3 regions of the Streptomyces sp. NPDC048291 genome follow, and region 2 is predicted to be linked to each of the others. Evidence: riboswitches for the same ligand, from Rfam matches in the RefSeq annotation. Region 2 holds a riboswitch; each other region holds the start of a gene.
What was found. Region 2 has a riboswitch for thiamine pyrophosphate ahead of thiC (phosphomethylpyrimidine synthase ThiC). Riboswitches for the same ligand answer to the same signal wherever they lie in the genome.
Positions count from the first base shown of each region.

Region 1: it holds a riboswitch for thiamine pyrophosphate, as region 2 does, so the genes downstream of both, thiO (glycine oxidase ThiO) here and thiC (phosphomethylpyrimidine synthase ThiC) in region 2, are expected to answer to the same signal.
Region 3: it holds a riboswitch for thiamine pyrophosphate, as region 2 does, so the genes downstream of both, ACGF5O_RS33915 (thiamine ABC transporter substrate binding subunit) here and thiC (phosphomethylpyrimidine synthase ThiC) in region 2, are expected to answer to the same signal.

Region 1 covers NZ_JBICZC010000001.1:555,775-563,017, reverse strand. The annotation lists gene metF (methylenetetrahydrofolate reductase [NAD(P)H]) at 1-795, opposite strand, end outside; gene thiE (thiamine phosphate synthase) at 950-1,597, opposite strand; gene ACGF5O_RS02420 (Rv2175c family DNA-binding protein) at 1,631-1,996, opposite strand; gene ACGF5O_RS02415 (NAD(P)/FAD-dependent oxidoreductase) at 2,105-3,337, opposite strand; TPP riboswitch at 3,502-3,613, shown strand; gene thiO (glycine oxidase ThiO) at 3,611-4,780, shown strand; gene thiS (sulfur carrier protein ThiS) at 4,777-4,989, shown strand; gene ACGF5O_RS02400 (thiazole synthase) at 4,995-5,789, shown strand; gene pknB (Stk1 family PASTA domain-containing Ser/Thr kinase) at 6,053-7,243, shown strand, end outside.
Region 2 covers NZ_JBICZC010000006.1:189,245-196,487, forward strand. The annotation lists gene ACGF5O_RS17610 (LacI family DNA-binding transcriptional regulator) at 1-177, shown strand, start outside; gene ACGF5O_RS17615 (metallophosphoesterase) at 433-1,509, shown strand; gene ACGF5O_RS17620 (hypothetical protein) at 1,691-2,560, shown strand; gene thiC (phosphomethylpyrimidine synthase ThiC) at 2,679-4,481, opposite strand; TPP riboswitch at 4,474-4,651, opposite strand; gene ACGF5O_RS17630 (YibE/F family protein) at 4,723-6,336, shown strand; gene ACGF5O_RS17635 (SsgA family sporulation/cell division regulator) at 6,501-6,938, opposite strand; gene ACGF5O_RS17640 (IclR family transcriptional regulator) at 7,038-7,243, opposite strand, start outside.
Region 3 covers NZ_JBICZC010000013.1:275,738-282,980, reverse strand. The annotation lists gene ACGF5O_RS33920 (ABC transporter permease) at 1-862, opposite strand, end outside; gene ACGF5O_RS33915 (thiamine ABC transporter substrate binding subunit) at 943-2,013, opposite strand; TPP riboswitch at 2,086-2,193, opposite strand; gene rlmN (23S rRNA (adenine(2503)-C(2))-methyltransferase RlmN) at 2,218-3,324, opposite strand; gene ACGF5O_RS33905 (VOC family protein) at 3,391-4,179, opposite strand; gene ACGF5O_RS33900 (cytochrome P450) at 4,217-5,461, opposite strand; gene ACGF5O_RS33895 (phosphatidate cytidylyltransferase) at 5,747-7,123, opposite strand; gene frr (ribosome recycling factor) at 7,123-7,243, opposite strand, start outside.

The DNA.
Region 1 (7,243 bases), on a different contig from region 2:
GTGTTCGATGCCAATGGAGCGTACCGCCGCCGGATCCTCTTTTGCTGTGAGGATCCGCTCTTTCAGGGCGTCCGGGAAGGCCGCGTTGCTGAGTTTGGGCAGCCGTTCCAGCATCTTCACACTGGTGACGGGCAGGATTTCCGGAATCACCGGCGTCTCGCAACCGGCCGCGGCGACCCGGTCACGAAGGCGAAGATACGACTCGGGCTCGAAGAACATCTGCGTGATGGCGTAGTCGGCGCCCGCGCGGCACTTGTCGACGAAGTGCCGGACGTCGGTGTCCCAGTCGCTGGAGCGCGGGTGCATCTCCGGGAAGGCGGCGACGCCCACGCAGAAGTCGCCCGACTCCTTGATGAGGCGGACGAGTTCGGCCGCGTAGGTCAGCCCCTGCGGGTGCGCCACCCAGTCCCCCATCGGGTCGCCGGGCGGGTCGCCGCGCACGGCGAGCATGTTGCGGATCCCGGCGTCCGCGTACTGGCCGATGATGTTGCGCAGTTCGGCGAGCGAGTGGTCGACCGCAGTGAGGTGGGCGACCGGGGTGAGCGTGGTGTCCGCGACGATCTGCTCGGTCTCCCTGACCGTGCCGGCGCGGGTGGAACCGCCGGCGCCGTAGGTCACGGAGACGAAGTCGGGGGCGACCGCCTCGACCCGCCGGAGCGCACTCCACAGGTTCCGCTCACCCTTGGGGGTCTTCGGCGCCGAGAACTCGAACGAGTACGTGGTCTTGCCGGTGGCGAGCATGTCGCGCACGGTGCGTGCGCGGTCAGTCCTGGTGGATGCGGTTCCAAGGGCCATACCCGCAGGTTAGTCAGGGGCGGCCGGTCACCCAACCGCAGTCGGGACATTTGCCCGAATTGTCGACATCTGGTGGACCTCGTGTCCGGATACTGGACAAGTTTCCGGACAGCCGGCCACCACACTGCGGCTGCGGATACGGCTGCCGCTGCGGCTACAGCGCCCGCAGTCGCTTCGCGAACTCGGCCGCCGCCGCGCCCGGGTCGTCGGCGGCGGTGAGCGCGCGGACGACGACCACCCGGCGGGCGCCCGCGTCCAGCACCTGGTCGAGGTTGCCGAGGTCGATGCCGCCGATCGCGAACCAGGGGCGGTCGGTGCCCAGGGCGGCGGTGTACCGCACCAGGCCGAGGCCGGGGGCGGGGCGACCGGGCTTGGTGGGGGTGGGCCAGCAGGGGCCGGTGCAGAAGTAGTCCACGCCGTCCTGCACGGCGGCCTCGGCGGCCTCGGACTCGGCGTGCGTGGAGCGGCCGATCAGGACGTCCGGGCCGAGGATCGCCCGGGCGGCCGGGACCGGCAGGTCGCCCTGGCCGAGGTGGAGCACGTCGGCGCCGGCCGCGTGCGCCACGTCGGCGCGGTCGTTGACCGCGAGCAGCTTGCCGTGCCGGGCGCAGGCGTCGGCGACCACGGCGAGGTGCTCCAGCTCCTCGGCGGCCTCCATGCCCTTGTCACGCAGCTGCACGATGTCGACACCGCCCGCCAGGACCGCGTCCAGGAACTCCGTGAGGTCGCCCTGCTCCTTACGGGCGTCCGTGCACAGGTAGAGGCGGGCGTCGGCCAGCTGGGCGCGGGCGGTGTCGGTCATCGGTGGTCCCCCGTGGTGTCGGTACTGGCTGCCTCAGACGGCGAGCGCCTGGGCGCGGCGCTTCACCTCCGTGCCGCGATTCTCGCTGAGCGCCTGCGCGGGGGTGCCGGGCAGGGTCTCGTCGGGAGTGAAAAGCCACTCCAGCATCTCTTCGTCGCTGAAGCCGTCGTCCCGCAGGAGCGTCAGGGTCCCGGACAGGCCCTTGACGACCTTGTCGCCGTCGATGAAGGCGGCGGGGACGTGCAGCGCCCTGTTCTCACCGCGGCGGACGGCGATGAGCTGGCCCTCCTTGACCAGCTGCCGCACGCGCGTCACCTCGACGTCCATCATCTCTGCGATGTCGGGGACGGTGAGCCAGGCGGGGACGAGAGCATCGATCTTCGTGTCAATCTCGGTCACGGGGTCAAGGGTAGGCGCTTTGGCGGTTCGGCCGCGATGGGTGGGTGTTCGGGTGCGGCATCGTGGGGGCTGGTCGCGCAGTTCCCCGCGCCCCTTACGGGGCTCTGTTCAGCCGTCCGTTGCATCCTTCAAGGGACGTCCGGGGTCCGCCAATGCCTCGGCGTCCATATGGCGCCCCGCCTCGATCAGGCGGCGGCCCTGGGCCAGGTCGCGGGGGCGGCCTACCGCCAGCAGGGCGACCAGGCGGGTTTCGCTCAGCCAGCAGACGCTCCAGGACGGGCCGGCCGGGTCGCCGCGCCACACCAGCCGGTCGGCCGCGGCGTGATGGCCCGCGTACTGCACGAAGCGGCCGAACTGTTCGGACCAGAAGTACGGCACCGGGTCGTAGACGGCGTCGGTCTCGCCGAGGATGTTGGCGGCGACCGTGCGCGGGCCCTGGAGGGCGTTGTCCCAGTGGTGGATCAGCAGGCGCTCGCCGTAGCGGCCGGACGGGAAGGACGCGCAGTCGCCGACGGCGTAGACGTCGGGGACGTTGGTGCGCAGGCGGTCGTCGGCGAGCACCTCGCGGTGTGCGCCCAGCTCGATGCCGGAGCCGGCCAGCCAGGCGGTGGCGGGGCGGGCGCCGATGCCGACCACGACGGCGCCCGCGGGCAGCCGCGAGCCGTCGTCGAGCACCACCGCGCCGGGTTCGACGCCCGCCACGCGCGCGTGCGTGCGCAGGTCGGTGCCGCTGTCCGCGTACCAGGCGGCCATCGGCGCGGCGACCTCGGCGGGGAGCGCTCCCGCGAGCGGGCGGTCGGCCGCCTCGACCACGGTGACCGCGCAGCCGGCCTCGCGGGCCGCGGTGGCGAACTCGGCGCCGATCCAGCCGGCGCCGACGACCACGATGTCGTGCTGCCGGGCGAGCACGGGCCGCAGCCGCTCGGCGTCGTCCAGGGTGCGCAGCAGATGGACGCCGGGCACACCCTCGGTGCCGGGCAGCGTGATCGGTTCGGCGCCGGTGGCGAGGACCAGGACGTCGTAGGGCACCGGTCCGGTCTCGGTGTCCAGCTCGCGGTCGGCGGTGCGCACGCCCAGTGCCTCGCGACCGAGCGCCAGCTCGATGCCGAGCGCCTCGAAGTCGACCTCGAAGGCGGAGCCCTCCGACTTGCCGAGCAGCACGGCCTTGGAGAGCGGCGGCCGGTCGTACGGCTGGTGCGGCTCGGCGCCGATCAGCGTGACGCTCCCGGTGAACCCCTGGTCGCGCAGGGCGACGGCGGTCTGCACCCCGGCCATGCCCGCGCCCACGACGACCACGCGCCGCGTCTGTGACGTGCTCCGTCGCTGCGTCTGCTCGCTCACGTGATCACCATAGACAAGAACGATAGACAACTGACAATGAGTCAGTCAGGGGCGCGGCGGGTGACCTGTTCCACAGCGTCGGCCGCCGCACGCTCGGCTGCGCTGTCCACAGCGCCGGCCGAGGCCGTCTTACAAGGGCCGAGCCCCGCGGGCTAGGGTGGCGGGGAAGCACACGCGGGAGCCCGGACGCACCGGGCTGAGAGGGAGGCTGGCGGCCTCCGACCGTACGAACCTGATCCGGGTCATGCCGGCGAAGGGAGGGGCTGGACGCCCATGTCCTCACGTACGTCCGACGTCCTCGTCATCGGGGGCGGCATCATCGGCCTGGTCACGGCCTGGCGGGCGGCCCAGCGCGGGCTCGCCGTCGCGGTGGTCGACCCCGCGCCGGGCGGCGGGGCCGCGCAGGTCGCGGCCGGGATGCTGGCCGCCGTCACCGAGCTGCACTACGGCGAGCAGACCCTGCTGGGGCTCAACCTGGCCTCCGCCCGCCGCTATCCCGCCTTCGCCGCCGAGCTGACCGAGCTCACCGGCCACGACCTCGGCTACCGGCGGTGCGGCACCCTCGCGGTCGCGCTGGACGCCGACGACCGCGCCCATCTGCGCGAGCTGCACGCCCTCCAGCAGCAGTCGGGCCTGGAGTCCGAGTGGCTGTCCGGGCGGGAGTGCCGGCGGCTCGAGCCGATGCTCGCGCCCGGTGTGCGCGGCGGGCTGCGGGTCGACGGCGACCACCAGATCGACCCGCGCCGGCTCTCGGCCGCGCTGCTGACCGCGTGCGAGCGGGCCGGGGTGGTGTTCCACCGGGACTGGGCCGAGCGCCTGGAGGTGGCGCGGGAGCGGGCCACCGGTGTCCGCACCCGCGCGGGTGACACGTGGGGCGCCGGGCAGGTGGTGCTCGCCGGCGGAAGCCTGAGCGGGCGGCTCGCGGGCGTGCCCGCCGACGTGCTGCCGCCGGTGCGGCCGGTGAAGGGGCAGGTGCTGCGGCTGACCGTGCCCGCCCCGTACGCGCCGTTCCTCAGCCGGACCGTACGGGCCGTGGTGCGCGGCGGGAACGTCTACCTGGTGCCCCGGGAGAACGGCGAACTGGTGGTCGGCGCGACCAGCGAGGAGCTGGGCTGGGACACGGCGGTCACCGCGGGCGGCGTGTACGAGCTGCTGCGCGACGCGCACGAGCTGGTGCCCGGGATCACCGAGCTCCCCCTGACCGAGACCCGGGCCGGACTGCGCCCCGGCTCCCCCGACAACGCGCCGCTGCTCGGGCCGACCCGCCTCGACGGACTGCTGCTGGCCACCGGCCACTACCGCAACGGGGTGCTGCTCACGCCGGTCACCGGAGACGTGATGGCGGAGCTGCTGACCGGCGGCGAGCTGCCGGCGGAGGCCCGTCCGTTCACACCGAGGCGCTTCGGCCCGGTTTCCGACGTACTCGTGGAGCAGACCGCATGAACATCTCCGTCACCATCTCCGTCAACGGGGAGCGCCGGGAGATCGCCCCGGGCACCGCTCTCGACGCGCTCGTACGGTCCCTCACGGCCGCGCCCTCCGGGGTGGCCGCGGCCGTCAACGAGACCGTCGTACCGCGCGGGCAGTGGGCGACGACCGGGCTCGCCGACGGCGACCGGGTGGAAGTCCTGACCGCCGTGCAGGGAGGCTGAGCGCCATGGCCGACGATCCGTTCGTCCTCGGGGGTACGACGTTCTCCTCCCGGTTGATCATGGGTACCGGGGGTGCGCCCAGCCTGGAGGTGCTGGAGCGGGCGCTCGTCGCGTCCGGGACCGAGCTGACCACGGTCGCGATGCGCCGGGTGGACCCGGGGGTACGAGGGTCGGTGCTGTCGGTGCTCGACCGGCTCGGGATCCGGGTGCTGCCGAACACCGCGGGCTGCTACACGGCCGGGGAGGCCGTACTGACGGCCCGGCTGGCGCGGGAGGCGCTGGGGACCGACCTGGTCAAGCTGGAGGTCATCGCCGACGAGCGGACGCTGCTGCCGGACCCGGTCGAGACGCTGGACGCGGCGGAGACGCTGGTCGACGACGGGTTCACGGTGCTGCCGTACACGAACGACGATCCTGTCCTCGCCCGGAAGCTGGAGGACGTGGGGTGCGCCGCGGTGATGCCGCTCGGGTCGCCGATCGGGTCGGGGCTCGGGATCCGCAACCCGCACAACTTCCAGCTGATCGTCGAGCAGGCGCGTGTGCCGGTGATCCTGGACGCGGGGGCCGGTACGGCGTCGGACGTGGTGCTGGCGATGGAGCTGGGGTGTGCCGGGGTGATGCTGGCGTCGGCGGTGACGCGGGCCCAGGATCCCGAGCGGATGGCTCACGCCATGCGGGCCGGGGTGGAGGCGGGGCGGCTGGCCCGGCTGGCGGGGCGGATTCCCCGCCGGTACCTCGCGGAGGCGTCCTCTCCTGCGGAGGGCCTGGCCGTGCTGGACCCCGAGCGCCCTGCGTTCTGAACGCCGGACCGCTCCCGTGCTCGCCCACCCGCGCACCGCCCGAAACCGTTCGCTGGAAGGCCGGGCTCCCCCGTGGGGGCTGAGCACCGTCGGCGGCTGCCGGAAGGGGGAGAAAGCATGCCCGGGGGCCGGGCGTCGTCGGCGGCTGCCGGGCGGTGGGGATGTATTCCAGCCAGGTGCAAAGCGTCACAGGTGCGCTGCAGTCACCCGGGGAAAGCGGTCTCACCTGTGGGGGTGTCAGCCGGTGCTCGTACACTCGCTGGGTGGATACGACCCTTCAGGACCCCCTTGTCGGGCAGGTGCTCGACGGCCGGTATCGCGTCGACGCGCGGATCGCCGTCGGCGGGATGGCCACGGTCTACCGGGCCCTGGACGTCCGGCTGGACCGTGTGCTCGCGCTGAAGGTGATGCACCCGGCGCTCGCCGCCGACGTCTCCTTCGTCGAGCGGTTCATCCGGGAGGCCAAGTCGGTCGCCCGGCTGGCCCACCCGAACGTGGTCCAGGTCTACGACCAGGGGGCCGACCGGTCGTACGTGTATCTCGCCATGGAGTACGTCGCCGGCTGCACCCTGCGTGACGTGCTGCGCGAGCGCGGCGCGCTGCAGCCGCGGGCCGCGCTGGGCATCCTGGAGCCGGTGCTGGCCGCGCTGGGCGCCGCGCACCGGGCCGGGTTCGTGCACCGGGACATGAAGCCCGAGAACGTGTTGATAGGGGACGACGGGCGGGTCAAGGTCGCGGACTTCGGGCTGGTGCGGTCCGTGGACTCCGTCACCAGTACGACCGGTGCCGTGCTCGGCACCCTGTCGTACCTGGCGCCCGAGCAGGTCGAGAACGGGACCGCCGATCCGCGGGTCGACGTCTACGCGTGCGGTGTCGTGCTGTACGAGATGCTCACCGGGGAGAAGCCGCACGACGCGGACTCGGCCGCGGTGATCCTCTACAAGCATCTGCACGAGGACGTGCCGGCGCCGTCCGCCGTCGTGCCGGGGCTCGCCCGCGAGCTGGACGAGCTGGTCGCCCTCGGGACCGCCCGCAACCCCGCGGTCCGGCCGTACGACGCCGTCGCGCTGCTCGCCCTGCTGCGGGAGGCGCGGAGCAGGCTCGGCGCCGAGCAGCTGGACGCCGTACCGCCGCAGGCGCTGGCGGAGGCGCACGACATCGCCGAGGACCGGACCAGTGTCATACCCCGGTCGCTGACCGTGCCCCGGCCGCTGCCCGTCAACGAGGAGGACGAGGGGGTGCTGCGGACCAGCAGGTTCGAGGCGCCGCCCGCCCCCACGCTCGGGTTCGCTCGCGCGGGGGCACCCCCGTCCGACCGGCGGCGCGGGGGCCGTCGGTCCCGGCGCGGGCTGCTGACGCTGGTCGTCGCCGTACTGATCGTCCTTGGCGCGGGCGCCGGCGTCTGGTACATCAACTCCGGGCAGTTCACCAAGGTCCCGCCGCTGCTGTCGAAG
Region 2 (7,243 bases):
AAGCCGCGCCGCATCGGCACGGCGGTGGTGCAGCTGCTCATCGACGCGATCGAGGGGGTCGAGTCGGACCAGCCGGTCGAGCAGGTGATACCGACCGAACTGATCGTGCGTACCTCCTCCCAGCGACGCGCGCAGCGCACCACGGTCAGCCCGCCGCGGGCACCGGAGGAGGAGTAGCACGGACACGCGGAGATCGGGGCGGCACGGCTGCCGGGCGTCGTCGGACGGCGGCCGGCAGCCGGTCGGCTGGTGGTCGAACCCCTGCCCAACCGGGGCGAAAGCCACGCTGAACTGGAGTCCTGCCCGGATTCACCACCCCTGGGTCATCACACGGCGCGACGGGCATTCCTATGATGGGCCCACGACACCGCGGGCCGCTGCGACCAGGCAGTCCGAAGCGGTGCAGATGCGGCGCGATGGTGGAGGGGTCTGATGACTCAGGGGGCCGGTCAGGGACCCGAGGCGGAGCGGACGGCGACGTTGCGCGACTTCCGGGTGCCCGGGTACGTCAACGAGACCGGTCCGTACGCCGCCAGCACCCACCCCGGTGACGTCGTCCCGGCGGTCGACGACATGTACCCCGAGGGGTATCCGGACGGGTACACGCCCACCCAGCGCGACCTGCCGGTCATCAACCGCGGCGACACGCTCCAGACGCCCGTCGAACCGGCCGCGCAGCCCGCGGACGAGCCCGGCCCGCTGTACGTCGTCGGTGACGTGCACGGCTACTTCGACGAGCTGCTCGCCGCGCTGCGGGAACAGGGCCTGATCGACGCGGACGGGCACTGGTGCGCGGGCGTCGCCCGGCTCTGGTTCCTCGGCGACTTCACCGACCGGGGTCCGGACGGTATCGGCGTCATCGACCTGGTGATGCGGCTGTCCGCCGAGGCGGCGGCGGCCGGCGGCTACTGCAAGGCCCTCATGGGCAACCACGAGCTGCTGCTGCTCGGCGCCAAGCGGTTCGGCGACACACCGGTCAACTCCGGCGCGGGCACCGCCACCTTCCAGGCGGCCTGGCTGCTCAACGGCGGCCAGAAGACCGACATGGACCGGCTCCAGGACCACCACCTCCAGTGGATGGCCCGGCTGGACGCCGTCGAGGAGGTCGACGGCTACCTGCTGGTCCACTCCGACACCACCGCCTACCTCGACTACGGCGACTCGATCGAGGCGGTCAACGACACGGTCCGCGAGACCATCACGCGCAATGACGCGGACGAGGTGTGGGATCTCTTCCGCAAGTTCACCAAGCGCTTCTCCTTCCGCGACGAGGGGGGTGCAGACGCAGTCCGTTCCCTCCTCGATACGTACGGCGGTACCCGCATCGTTCACGGACACAGCCCGATTCCCTATCTGCTGGGCGAAGTCGGCTCCGAGGAGGGCGAAGAGGACAGCGGCCCCGTTGTGGAAGGACCGCACGTCTACGCCGACGGACTCGCCATCGCCATGGACGGCGGCGTGACCATGGCCGGAAAGCTGCTGGTGAGGCAACTCCCGCTGAACGCCTGAGCGTCAGGCGGGCGGTTTCATCCCCCCGACGTCACACACGGGCCACCCCCAATTTCCGGCAACCCCCTGTCACCGCGTGCCGTAACGGCTCTACCATCGGTTTATCCGTAGCAGGCTCCCCTCCGTTTCTGCCCGACGGTTCGCCGGCGTGCGAGCCACCAGCCCTACGGAGCATCGGGGGATGCACATGAACAGCGTTCCGCAGCACCTGCACAGCGAGGACCGCCAGGATTACGAGCGGATCCTCGACGAGGCGCTGCGCTCCGCCCCTTACCGTCCCGAACTGGCCGGTATAGGCCAGCGTCTGAACACCGAACAGCTGCGCACCATGGCGCTCAACGCCACCGCACTGATCGCGGCGGCCGCGGCGACCGAGTACCAGCACTACGTGAAGGTCCGCGAGGAACTGCGCAATCCTGCGCGGTCCACCCCGGCCGCCGTCCAGGACTCCGGTTCCGCGGAACCGGGCCCGGGCGGTGCGATGGGGCTCGCCACCACCATCGGCGAGGCCGCCGAGACCACCGGTGCCGGGGGCTTCGCCCTCGCCCTGGTCCTGGCGCCGGTGCTCGCCGGCACCGCCGCGGCGATCTTCCTGCTCTTCGGCTACGTCCTGAAGATGCTGGACCCGGCTCCGGCGTTCGCCCAGACCATGCTCACCGCGGGCTGGGTGTTCGGCGTCGTGACCGCGGCCGCCATCATCATGGCCGGCGCGGGGCTGCTGCTCACCGCACTGCGCAACAGCCCCTCGCTGGAGGCCGGAGCCTACGGCGAACCCGGCGGGGAGGTGGCCAAGGCCCGGGAGGCCTGGCGGGACGCCTTGCTGGAACGCGGCATCCTGCCCTTCCTGCGGGAGGCGCTGGCCGCCGACTCCGGCACGGCCGGCCTGCGCCGCACCGCCCCCTCGGGCCCGGCGGGCCGGATGCCGCGTCTCGGCTACGACCGCCCCGGCTTCAGCACCGACGACGGCGCCGCACCCGCCCCCCGCCCGAGCTTCACCAGCCCGGACTACACCAGCCCGGACTTCGGAGGCCCGGAACACCAGCCGGAATAACCCGGCTTGCGCCCCCGCCGAGGGGGCGCAGGCCGGACACCCGGTCCACGAGACCGTGTCGGGGAAGGCCGACGGGCACCGCGCCTCCCAGGGCTCCGGCACGCTCCCGATTCCGCCGTCAGTCCGCGATCGGCAGATACACCCGGTTCCCCGCCGCCGCGAACTCCTTCGACTTCTGCGCCATACCCGCCTCGACCTCGGCCCGACTCCCGCCGTGCTCACGGCGGATGTCCTGGGAGATCTTCATCGAGCAGAACTTCGGCCCGCACATGGAGCAGAAGTGGGCCGTCTTCGCCGGCTCCGCCGGAAGCGTCTCGTCGTGGAACTCGCGGGCCGTGTCCGGATCCAGGGCGAGGTTGAACTGGTCCTCCCACCGGAACTCGAAGCGGGCGTCGGACAGCGCGTCGTCCCACTCCTGCGCGCCCGGGTGGCCCTTGGCGAGGTCGGCCGCGTGGGCTGCGATCTTGTAGGTGATCACGCCGGTCTTGACGTCGTCCCGGTTGGGCAGGCCCAGGTGCTCCTTCGGCGTGACGTAGCAGAGCATCGCCGTGCCCCACCAAGCGATCATCGCGGCACCGATGCCCGAGGTGATGTGGTCGTACGCCGGCGCGACGTCCGTGGTCAGCGGGCCGAGCGTATAGAACGGAGCTTCATCGCAGATCTCCTGCTGAAGGTCGATGTTCTCCTTGATCTTGTGCATCGGGACATGGCCCGGGCCTTCGATCATCGTCTGTACATGGAAACGCCTGGCGATCCGGTTGAGTTCCCCCAGCGTGCGCAGTTCCGCGAACTGGGCCTCGTCGTTGGCGTCCGCGATGGAGCCGGGGCGCAGCCCGTCGCCCAGCGAGTACGTGACGTCGTAGGCGGCGAGGATCTCGCAGAGTTCCTCGAAGTTCTCGTACAGGAACGATTCCTTGTGGTGCGCGAGGCACCAGGCCGCCATGATCGAGCCGCCGCGCGAGACGATGCCGGTCTTGCGGTTGGCGGTGAGCGGCACGTACGGCAGGCGCACGCCCGCGTGGACGGTCATGTAGTCCACGCCCTGCTCGGCCTGTTCGATCACCGTGTCCTTGTAGATCTCCCAGGTCAGTTCCTCGGCCCTGCCGTCGACCTTCTCCAGCGCCTGGTAGAGCGGCACCGTGCCGATGGGGACGGGGGAGTTGCGCAGCACCCATTCGCGGGTGGTGTGGATGTTGCGGCCGGTGGAGAGGTCCATGACCGTGTCGGCGCCCCAGCGGGTCGCCCAGGTCATCTTCTCGACCTCCTCCTCGATGGAGGAAGTGACCGCGGAGTTGCCGATGTTGGCGTTGACCTTCACCAGGAACCGCTTCCCGATGATCATCGGCTCGATCTCCGGGTGGTTGACGTTGGCGGGCAGTACGGCCCTGCCCGCCGCGATCTCCTCGCGGACCACCTCGGGAGAAACGTTCTCGCGGATGGCCACGTACTCCATCTCCGGGGTGATCTCGCCCCGGCGGGCGTACGCGAGCTGCGTCACCGGCTCGCCTCCCCGGCCTCGGCGCGGCTGGCGCGGGCGGCCCGGGAAGACCGCGTCCAGGTTGCGCAGGCCACCGCGCGGCGAGGTGTGCTTGATCCCGTCGTCCTCGGGACGGACGGGCCGGCCCGCGTACTCCTCGGTGTCGCCCCGGGCGACGATCCAGTTCTCCCGCAGCGGCGACAGACCCCGGCGGACATCGGTCTCGACGAGCGGATCGGTGTACGGGCCCGAGGTGTCGTAGAGCGTGACCGACTGCCCGTTGGTGAGATGCACCTGACGGACCGGCACCCGCAGGTCGGGGCGGGAGCCCTCGACATACCCCTTGTGCCAGCCGATGGACTTCCCGGCCTCCGGGGACTTTTCGCCCGCAACGGGCTGTTCGTCCTGGCTGAAGGCAGGCGTGCGTACGTCCTTGTTGGTCATGAGACCTACTCCCTACGCCGGCATTACCCGGTAACAGGTTCGGCGGTCGACGCAGCGGCTTCCGTCGGGCGGCGTTCCATGTGAAACATCACTCGTTCCACGTGAAACATCGCGAATACGGAGGTCAGCGCCCTCTCAGCCCGGTGCTCCGAGCTCCCGCGTGTGCAAAGGTGCCTCCACGCTAGCGTCAATTCGGGCGCGGTGAACAGAGGGCCCCTGCCGTTCTTGCGATGATCGGGCGGTGACCTCGACACAGCAGCACCCCTATCCGCCCCCAGACCCGCGGCGCGGCAACGGCGCCCCGCAGGGCGGCGGACCCGGCCACGGGGGCCCTGGTGCCGGTGACGGACACACCCATGGGCAGGGCGAGCAGTACGACCGCGGGCAGGCTCTCAGCCACGCCCACCATCACGACAACGGCCATGCCCACGGCCACGACGAGGCCCAGAGCAACGGGGGCCACGGGGCCCACGGCCAGGCCCAGGGCCACTCGCCCGCTCCCGGCCCCGACCAGAGCGGCTCCGGGCCCGGCGGCGGTCACGGCCACTCGCACGGGCACAGCCACAGCCACGGTCCCGCCGCGCCCGTCTCCAAGCATCTGCGCAAGGTCATCGCGGCGATCCTCATCCCCTTCACCGCGGCGGTCGTGGTCGGCCTGGTGGTGCTGTGGCCCGGCGGCGCCCCGCCCCACGAGCGCACCGGCGTCGGCTTCGACCGCCAGACGCAGGCGGCGACGGTCACCAAGGTCGTCTCGGTCAGCTGCAAGTCGGTCAACGCCTCCGGAGGCGGCTCGACCGGCGACGCCTCCACAGCCGACGGCACGTCCTCGAAGGAGGAGGACAGTACCTGCAAGAAGGCCACGGTCCGGGTCGACACCGGCAAGGACAAGGGCCGTACCTTCACCGAGATCGTGCAGCCCGACCAGTCACGGCAACTGCACGAGGGCGAGCAGGTCGTGGCCGCGTACGAGCCCTCCGCCCCCAAGGACCTGCAGTACTCGGTCACCGACGTGACCCGGAAGTTCCCGATGGCCCTGCTGGCCGGGATCTTCGCGCTCGCCGTCGTGGTGGTGGGCCGGCTGCGCGGTGTGATGGCGCTGGTCGCGCTGGCCGTCAGCTTCCTGGTGCTGACCATGTTCATCCTGCCGGGGATCCTGCAGGGTTCGAATCCGCTGCTGATGGCGGTGGTCGGGTCGAGCGCCATCATGCTGATCGCCCTGTACATCTGTCACGGGCTGTCGGCCCGGACCTCGGTGGCGGTGCTGGGCACGCTGGTCTCCCTGTGCCTGATCGGCCTGCTCGGCTCGGAGTTCATCGACTGGGCCGCGCTCACCGGCAACACCGACGACAACACCGGCCTGATCCACGGCCTGTACCCCTCGATCGACATGAGCGGCCTGCTGCTGGCCGGTGTCATCATCGGTTCGCTGGGTGTCCTGGACGACGTGACGGTGACCCAGACCTCGGCCGTCTGGGAACTGCACGAGGCCAACCCGACGATGGGCTGGCGCGGGCTGTACCGGGCGGGCATCCGCATCGGCCGCGACCACATCGCCTCCGTCGTCAACACTCTCGTGCTGGCCTACGCGGGCGCCGCGCTGCCCCTGCTGCTGCTCTTCTCGATCGCGCAGAGCAGTGTGGCCACGGTCGCCAACAGCGAACTGGTGGCCGAGGAGATCGTGCGCACCCTGGTCGGCTCGATCGGCCTGGTCGCCTCGGTTCCGGTCACCACGCTGCTCGCGGCCCTGGTGGTGTCGGCCGACCGGCCGGGCGCCGGGACGCCCGTACCCGTGGAGGCCGCGCCGGCCGCGCCGGCCGCGGCGCGCGGCGGGCGGGGGCGGCGCCGCAAGCGGTGAGGCGCGGTGGACGGCCCGGGAGAAGGCCGTCCACGAGGTGGGGGCGCGGACGGTGCACCTAAGGAGAAGCATTCCGGCAGGGGCCGCGCACGGACGCGCAGAAGCGTTCCTGCGTGTCCTCACACGGCCCGGCCGAGCGGCGCGCGGCTCCGTGCCGTGGCGCTTCACCCGGCGCTTGGCTCCTCGGCCAGGATGCGGTCCAGGGCGTCGTCGAGGTGGGCGTCGAAGTCGGCGAGCGAGCCCTCCTGGCCGAGCGGCACCAGCTTGTCCGTGCGGTCGAGGAAGGCGACCAGCGGGGGCGCGGAGGAGCGGAACACCGCTTGGTCGCCGCCGACCTGAAGCCGGATCAGCACCTCTCCCAGCACCTCGGAATCGGCGGGCGCGATGTGCACATCGCCCTCCCCGCACGGCCTCCCCACCCCGTCGATCAGCAGCTCCCGGCCGAAGGCCCAGGTCACCGGGGCGTCCCCGGGCAGATGGAAGGTGAGCCGGACGGCATAGGGATCACAGGTCTCGTAGCGCAACTCCACGGGGATGCGGAAGGAGAGCTCCTCCGAGACGAGAAAGCTCATCATGACTTCTGCTTGTACGGACTCGCGCATTGCCTACCCCGTCATATGACACCGACTGGCCGGGTTTTATCCCTTTGCTGGTGGTCAAATCTTGCTGAAAGTACACGGGAGATCACAAGGAGTGAGTTTTCAGATACTGATAGCGATGGCCAGGGACCCCAGGTGCCGGCCCACTTCGGCCTGCAACTGCCGGACGGCGGGCAGCAGCCGGTCGGCCTGGTGGAGGGGGAGGGAGATGGCGATCGTGGCGGCCGTCGTGCCGACGGTGAGGGGGATCGCCGCACACACCGTCCCCAGTGCGTACTCCTGGCGCTCCACCACCGGCTCCATCCGCC
Region 3 (7,243 bases), on a different contig from region 2:
GGAGCGCGACGGTGGCGAGGACCCCGCCGAGCAGCGCCCACTGCCCGGCGCCGCGCGGCCGGCGGGCCGTCACCGCCGGGTCCACCAGCCTGAGCGCGCTCTCCCGCCGCCGTACGGTCCACGCGTGCACGGCGAGGATCGCGCCGACCGCGGCGAACTGGACGAGGGTGAGGACGGCGGCCGTGGAGAGGTCGAAGATCTCGGAGGTCTGCCGGTAGATCTCCACTTCGAGGGTGGAGAACGTCGGCCCGCCGAGGATCTGCACCACGCCGAAGGAGGTGAAGGTGAAGAGGAAGACCATCAGCGCGGCGGCGGCCACGGCGGGCGCGAGCGCGGGCAGGGTGACCTTCCGCCAGGCGGCCAGGGGGGAGACGCCGAGCATCCGGGCGGCCTCCTCCTGCCGCGGGTCCAGCTGGGCCCAGAGCCCGCCCACCGTCCGTACGACGACCGCGTAGTTGAAGAAGACGTGCGCCAGCAGGATGGCCCAGACGGTGGTGTCGAGCCGTACGCCCCACAGTTCGTCCAGCAGGCCGCCCCGGCCCACGAGCGCGAGGAACGCGGTCCCCACGACCACCGTCGGCAGCACGAAGGGGACCGTCACCACGGCCCGCAGCACCTGCCTGCCCGGGAAGTCGAGGCGGGCGAAGACGTAGGCGGCGGGCAGCGCGGCCAGCAGGGTGAGCGCGGTGGAGGCGAGCGCCTGCCAGGTGGTGAACCAGAGCACATGGCGGATGTCGGACTGGCCGAGGACGTCGGCGATCCGCCCGAACCGCCACACCCCGTCGACCTTCAGCCCGCGCGTGACGATCGCCGCGACCGGCCAGGCGAAGAAGACGCCGAAGAACGCGACGGGCCCGAGCATCAACCCGAGCCGCGCCACGCTCCCACGCCGACCGGCCGCTGCGGCGACTTCCGCCACTTCGGCCACTTCGGCTACTTCGGTTACTTCAGTACGAGTGACGTCCACGTCTTGACCCACTGGTCACGGTTGGCGGCGATCTTGTCGGGCGCCATGGTCTCGGGGTCCTGGGCGGCGGGACCGTACTTCGTGAACTCGGCGGGCACGCTCGCGCCCTTCACCACCGGATACACGAACATGTTGAGCGGCATGTCCTCCTGGAACTCCTTGGAGACCAGGAAGTCGATGAGCGCCTTGCCGCCCTTGGTGTTCCCCGCGTTGCTCAGCAGCCCGGCGAACTCGATCTGCCGGAAGCAGGTGCCGGTCGCGACGCCGGTGGGCGCGGTGCTCGGCTTGGGGTCGGCGTAGATGACCTCGGCGGGCGGCGAGGAGGCGTACGACACGACGAGCGGCCGGTCGCCGCCGGCCTTCCTGCCGCCGGCCGAGCCGGAGAACTCCTCGTTGTACGCCTGCTCCCAGCCGTCGACGACCTTGACGCCGTTGGCCTTGAGCTGCTTCCAGTAGCCCTGCCAGCCGCTGTCCCCGTACTGCGCGGCGCTGCCGAGCAGGAATCCCAGCCCCGGCGAGGAGGTGGACGCGTTCTCGGTGACGAGGAGGTTCTTGTACTGCGGCTTGACGAGATCGGCGTACGAGGTGGGCGGGGTCAGCTTGTGCTTGCTGAAGTACGCCTTGTCGTAGTTGACGCAGATGTCGCCGTAGTCGATGGGCGTGACGCGGTGCCTGTCCGCGTCGAGCTGGTACGCCGTACCGACCGTGTCGAGCCCCTTCGCCTCGTACGGCTGGAAGAGACCGTTGTCGAGAGCGCGGGACAGCAGGGTGTTGTCGACGCCGAAGAAGACGTCGCCCTGCGGGTTGTCCTTGGTCAGGATCGCCTTGTTGACGGCCTGCCCGGCGTCGCCGTCCTTGAGGACCCTGACCTTGTAGCCGGACTGCTTCTCGAAGTCCTGGAGCACGTTCTTGGAGACGGCCCACGAGTCGTGGCTGACCAGGGTGACGGTCTTGGAGTCGGCCGCGGAACCCGACGACGACGAGCACGCGGACAGCGTGACGAGACCGAGCCCTACGGCCGCGGCCAAGAAGGTCCTTGTGTGCACTGGTGTTTTCCTCCTGGGGTTGACCAGGAAGAGACGCGGCCCTGCCCGCGGTGTGCGGGCAGGGCGCAACAGCTTGAGTGAAGACCGAACTTCCTACCCAGAATGACCTGGGCGAGGTTCAGAGGGTCTGCGGCCCGGTTGCCGCACTCTCAGCGCTGTGGCGCTCCCCTGTCGGAATATGAAGATGTACCTACGGCCCTCAGATTACCGCTCGGTGGCCGCGAGCTGACCACAGGCGCCGTCGATCTCCTGGCCACGGGTGTCCCGGACCGTCACCGGCACGCCGTGCGCCTCGATCGCCTCGACGAACGCCTTCTCGTCCTCCGGCCGCGACGCCGTCCACTTCGAACCGGGCGTCGGGTTCAGCGGAATCAGATTGACGTGCACGGGCTTGCCCTTGAGCAGCCGCCCCAGCCGGTCGCCCCGCCAGGCCTGGTCGTTGATGTCGCGGATGAGCGCGTACTCGATGCTGAGCCGCCGCCCGCTCTTCTCGACGTACTCGAACCCGGCGTCGAGGACCTCGCGCACCTTCCACCGTGTGTTCACGGGGACGAGGGTGTCGCGCAGTTCGTCGTCGGGGGCGTGCAGCGAGATCGCCAGCCGGCACTTGAAGCCCTCGTCGGCGAACCGGTGGATGGCAGGGACCAGTCCGACGGTCGAGACGGTGATCCCGCGCTGCGAGAGCCCGAGCCCGTCCGGAGCCGGATCGGTGAGCGCCCGGATCGCTCCGACCACCCGCTTGTAGTTGGCGAGCGGCTCACCCATCCCCATGAAGACGATGTTCGAGAGCCGCGCGGGCCCGCCGGGCACGTCCCCGTCCCTGAGCGCCCGCATCCCGTCCACGATCTGGTGGACGATCTCGGCGGTCGACAGGTTGCGGTCAAGCCCCGCCTGCCCGGTCGCGCAGAACGGGCAGTTCATACCGCACCCCGCCTGCGAGCTGATGCACATCGTCACCCGGTCCGGGTAGCGCATCAGCACCGACTCGACGAGCGTGCCGTCGAACAGCCGCCACAGCGTCTTGCGCGTCGTCCCCTCGTCGGTCGACAGATGCCGTACGACCGTCATCAGCTCGGGAAACAGCGCCTCCCGCAGCTTGTCCCGCGATCCGGCCGGGATGTCGGTCCACTGCTCGGGGTCGTGCGCGTACCGCGCGAAGTAGTGCTGCGACAGCTGCTTGGCACGAAACGGCTTCTCCCCGACCTCGGCCACCGCGTCCTTGCGCTCGGCAGGCGAGAGATCAGCGAGATGCCGCGGCGGCTTCTTGGCTCCGCGCGGCGCTACGAAAGTGAGTTCTCCGGGATTAGGCATGGCCCTACCAGTGTCGCAGATCAACTGAAGTGGCCTGCGACCGAAGGTTTGGCGGGGGCCGGGGGCTCAGCTCCGGGCGGTCGTGATGACGGCGAAGAGGGCGCCGGAGGGGTCGAGGAACATGGCGAAGCGGCCGATGCCGGGGGCCTCGGTGACCGGGATGAGGACGGTGGCGCCGGCCTCGGTGGCCCTGGCGGACGTGGCGTCGCAGTCGGTGACCTCGAAGTACGGGTGCCACTCCGGGGTGGATCCGGCGTCGAGGTTGGCCTGGGGCAGCTGCATCAGGCCGCCGTGGGCCGCCGCGGGGCCGGCGCCGGCCGGGGTGAGGATCGTGTAGGTCAGGCCCGGGCCCATCGGCACGTCCCGCGTCTGCCAGGAGAAGACCGACTCGTAGAACGCCTTCGCCGCGTCCGCGTCGGTGGTGTAGAGCTCCGTCCTGGCCAGGCTGCCGGGGGCCGCGACGAGGTCCATGCCCTTGGTCTCGCCCGGCTGCCAGACCGCGAAGTCCGCGCCGGTGGGGTCGACGAAGGCCGCCGCACGCCCGAAGGCGAAGACGTCCGCCGGGGCGATCCGGACGCTGCCGCCCGCCTGCTCGACGGCCTTGGCGGTGGCGTCGGCGTCCGGGGTGTGGAAGTAGACCCGCCAGGACGGGGTCGCGCCCTCCGCCGTGAGCGGACCGATCCCGGCGACCGTGCCGCCGTCCTGCTCGAAGAAGCCGTAGCCGCCCGCCTCGGGGCCCGCGGACCGGTGCTGCCAGCCGAAGACGGCCGAGTAGAAGGCGGCGCTCGCGTCGGTGTCCGTGGTGCCCAGGTCGAGCCAGTTCGGGGCGCCGGGGACGTAGGTGGTCGTCAGCATGGTGGGGTTCTCCTCGGTCCTCTCCGGCCCTCGCCGGTCACCAGGTCACGGGCAGCGTACGCGGTCCGCGGATCAGGCCCTGGCGCTGGAACTCGACCTCCTCGGGAGGTACGGCCAGCCGGATGCCGGGGAAACGGGCGAGCACCGAGCCGATCATGGTCTCGGCCTCCATGCGGGCCATGATCGCGGCCATGCAGTGGTGGGGGCCGTGACCGAAGGCGATGTGCGGGCCGTCGGCGCGGTCGAAGTCCAGGTCGTCGGGGTCGGTGAAGACGGCGGGGTCGCGGTTGGCCGCGACGTAGGCGTTGTAGACGACGTCACCGGCCCGGATCAGTCGGCCGCCGACCTCGACGTCCTCGACGGCGACCCGCGGGATGCCGACGCCGTTGCGGTGCGGGACGTAGCGCAACAGCTCGTCCACCGCCTTGGGGAGCAGCTCCGGCTCACGGCGCAGCCGGTCCAGGTGCCTGGGGTGGGTGAGCAGCGCGTACATCATCGAGCCGCTGTTGTTGCGGACCGCGTGGCCGCCGCTGACCTGGATGGCGGTGGCCAGGGAGATCGCCTCGTCGTCGGTGATCTCCCCGTCCGCGGTGGCCTGGGCCAGCACTCCGGCGAGGTCCTCGCGCGGCTCGTCGCGGCGGCTCCGCAGCAGCTCGGCGATCCGGGCCCGGGTGGCCCTGGCGGCCTCCCGGGCGCGTTCCTCGGCGTCGGGGCCAGCGGAGAGCAGTGCCTCGCCGGTGGCCGCCCAGCGGTGCCAGTCCTTCTCGTCGACGCCGAGGAAGTCACGGATGACGGCGATCGGGAAGGGGCCGTGCAGCTGCTCCATGAGGTCGGCCGGCGGGCCCGCCGCCTCCATCGCGTCAAGGAGTTCGCCGGCCCTGCGCTCCGCCATCGGCCGCAGCCGCTGCATGGCCCGCCCGGTGAAGGCACGGGCGACGACCCGGCGCAGCCGGTTGTGCCCGGGCGGGTCGATGTACTGCAGGCCGGCCGTCTGGGAGGCCACCGGCGCCGGGCGCATGCTGGTGATCTCGCGGCCGACGACCAGTTCCCGGGAGAAGCGCGGGTCGGAGGTGACGAAGCGGACGTCCTCGTACCGGGTGACCAGCCAGGCCTCCCCCTCGCCGTACGCGAGCCGGATCCGGGTGACCGGCTCCTCGCGCATCATCTCGTCCAGGAACGGGTCGGGGTCGAGCGCGGGCAGGTCGTCGACGGGCCAGAACCGTACCGGCGGCGGAGGCGGGACGGGAGACGGGGTGGAGGCCGGAGCCGGGTCGAGGGGCATGGGCACACTCCCTGCGCGTCGGCGGAGACGTCGGAGGAGACAGCGTCCTCACCGGAAGTCTGCCTCCGCCCGGAATGACCTTGCGATTTCTGCTGCGTCATCCGGGGCCGACATGCCGACGGGCCCCCGCCCTGTGAAGGACGGGGGCCCGGCTACGGCGGCTGTACGGCAGCCGCCGCCGATGTCTCTGTGGATCAAGCCGACAGCCGACGTGGATCCGCCGCCGGCCAACGTGGATCAGCCTCCGGCCGGCGTGGACCAGCCGAAAGCCGGTGTCACAGTGGCTCAGCCGCTGCCGACGAACAGCACCATCAGCAGCCACACCACCGGCGCCGTCGGCAGCAGGGAGTCCAGCCGGTCCATGATGCCGCCGTGGCCCGGGAGGAGCGTGCCCATGTCCTTGATGCCCAGGTCGCGCTTGATCATGGACTCGCCGAGGTCGCCGAGCGTGGCGCTGGCCGCGACCGCGAGGCCCAGCAGCAGGCCCTGCCACCAGTGGCCGTCGTCGATCAGGAACTCCATGCACAGCGCGCCCGCGACCATCGCGAACAGCACCGCGCCGACCAGGCCCTCGCGGGTCTTGCCGGGGCTGATGCGCGGGGCGAGCTTGTGGGTGCCGAAGCGCCAGCCGACCGCGTAGGCGCCGGTGTCGCTGACCACCGTGAGGAGCAGGAAGGTCAGCACCCGGAGGGGGCCGTCCTCGGCGGTGAGCATCATCGCGACGAACGTCGCCAGGAACGGCACGTAGAACGCCGCGAAGAGACCCGCCGTGACGTCCTTGAGGTAGCCGTCCGGCGGTTCCGTCATCCGCCAGACCAGAACCGCGAGGCCGGTGAGCGCCAGGGCGACCCAGGCGCCCTCGGCCCCCCGGGCGTACCCGGCGACCACCATCGCGGCGCCGCCCAGCGCCAGCGGGACCAGGGGCGCCTTGATGCCCTTGCGCTCCTGGAGCCTGCTGGTCAGTTCCCACAGGCCCACCACGACCGCGATCGCCACGACACCGACGAAGACGGCCTTGACGACGAACAGGGACGCCACGATCACGACGCCCAGTCCGACACCGACCCCTATGGCCGCACCCAGGTCGCGTCCCGCGCTCTTTTTCTGCGGCGCGGGGGCCGGCTGTGGGGCGTCGGGCATGGGCTCCGGATTCTGCGGCGCCGCCGCATGGGGCATGGGCTGCGCCGACGGTGTGTCGTTGCGGAACGTCTCGTCTCGGAACATGGGGCCGCCCAGCCGAGCGGCCCCCCTGTCACCGTCCTGGTCCGAGCCGTACGCGGGTACGTCATCGGGCACGATGGGCATGGGGCGAGTCTGCTGCGCGTTCTGCGCATCGTACGCGGGACCCGCCGGGGCGGCTCCCCGGACATGCCCCTGGTCGTAGCCGTGGGCGCGACCGAGGTCGTACCCCTGGCCGGGACCCTGGGCAGGGCCTGCGCCCGCGCCGTACCCCTGGCCGGTGCCGTGGGCGAGGCCGGGGCCGTATCCCTGGCCGGAGCCGAGGTCGTACCCCTGGCCGGAGCCGTCGTCGTACCCCTGGCCGGTGCCCTGATCGGTCGGTCCCCAGTACCCGGCCGGTGCTCCGGCCTGGCCGACGGGTGATCCGGCCTGCCCGGGCTGCCGCCCGGCGTGCGGCGGGGCTCCCCAGGATGAGTCGTTCATCAGACTTCGAGAAGCTCCGCTTCCTTGTGCTTGAGGAGCTCGTCCACCTGCGCGACGTACTTCGCGGTGGTGTCGTCGAGCTCCTTCTCGGCGCGGCGGCCCTCGTCCTCGCCGACCTCG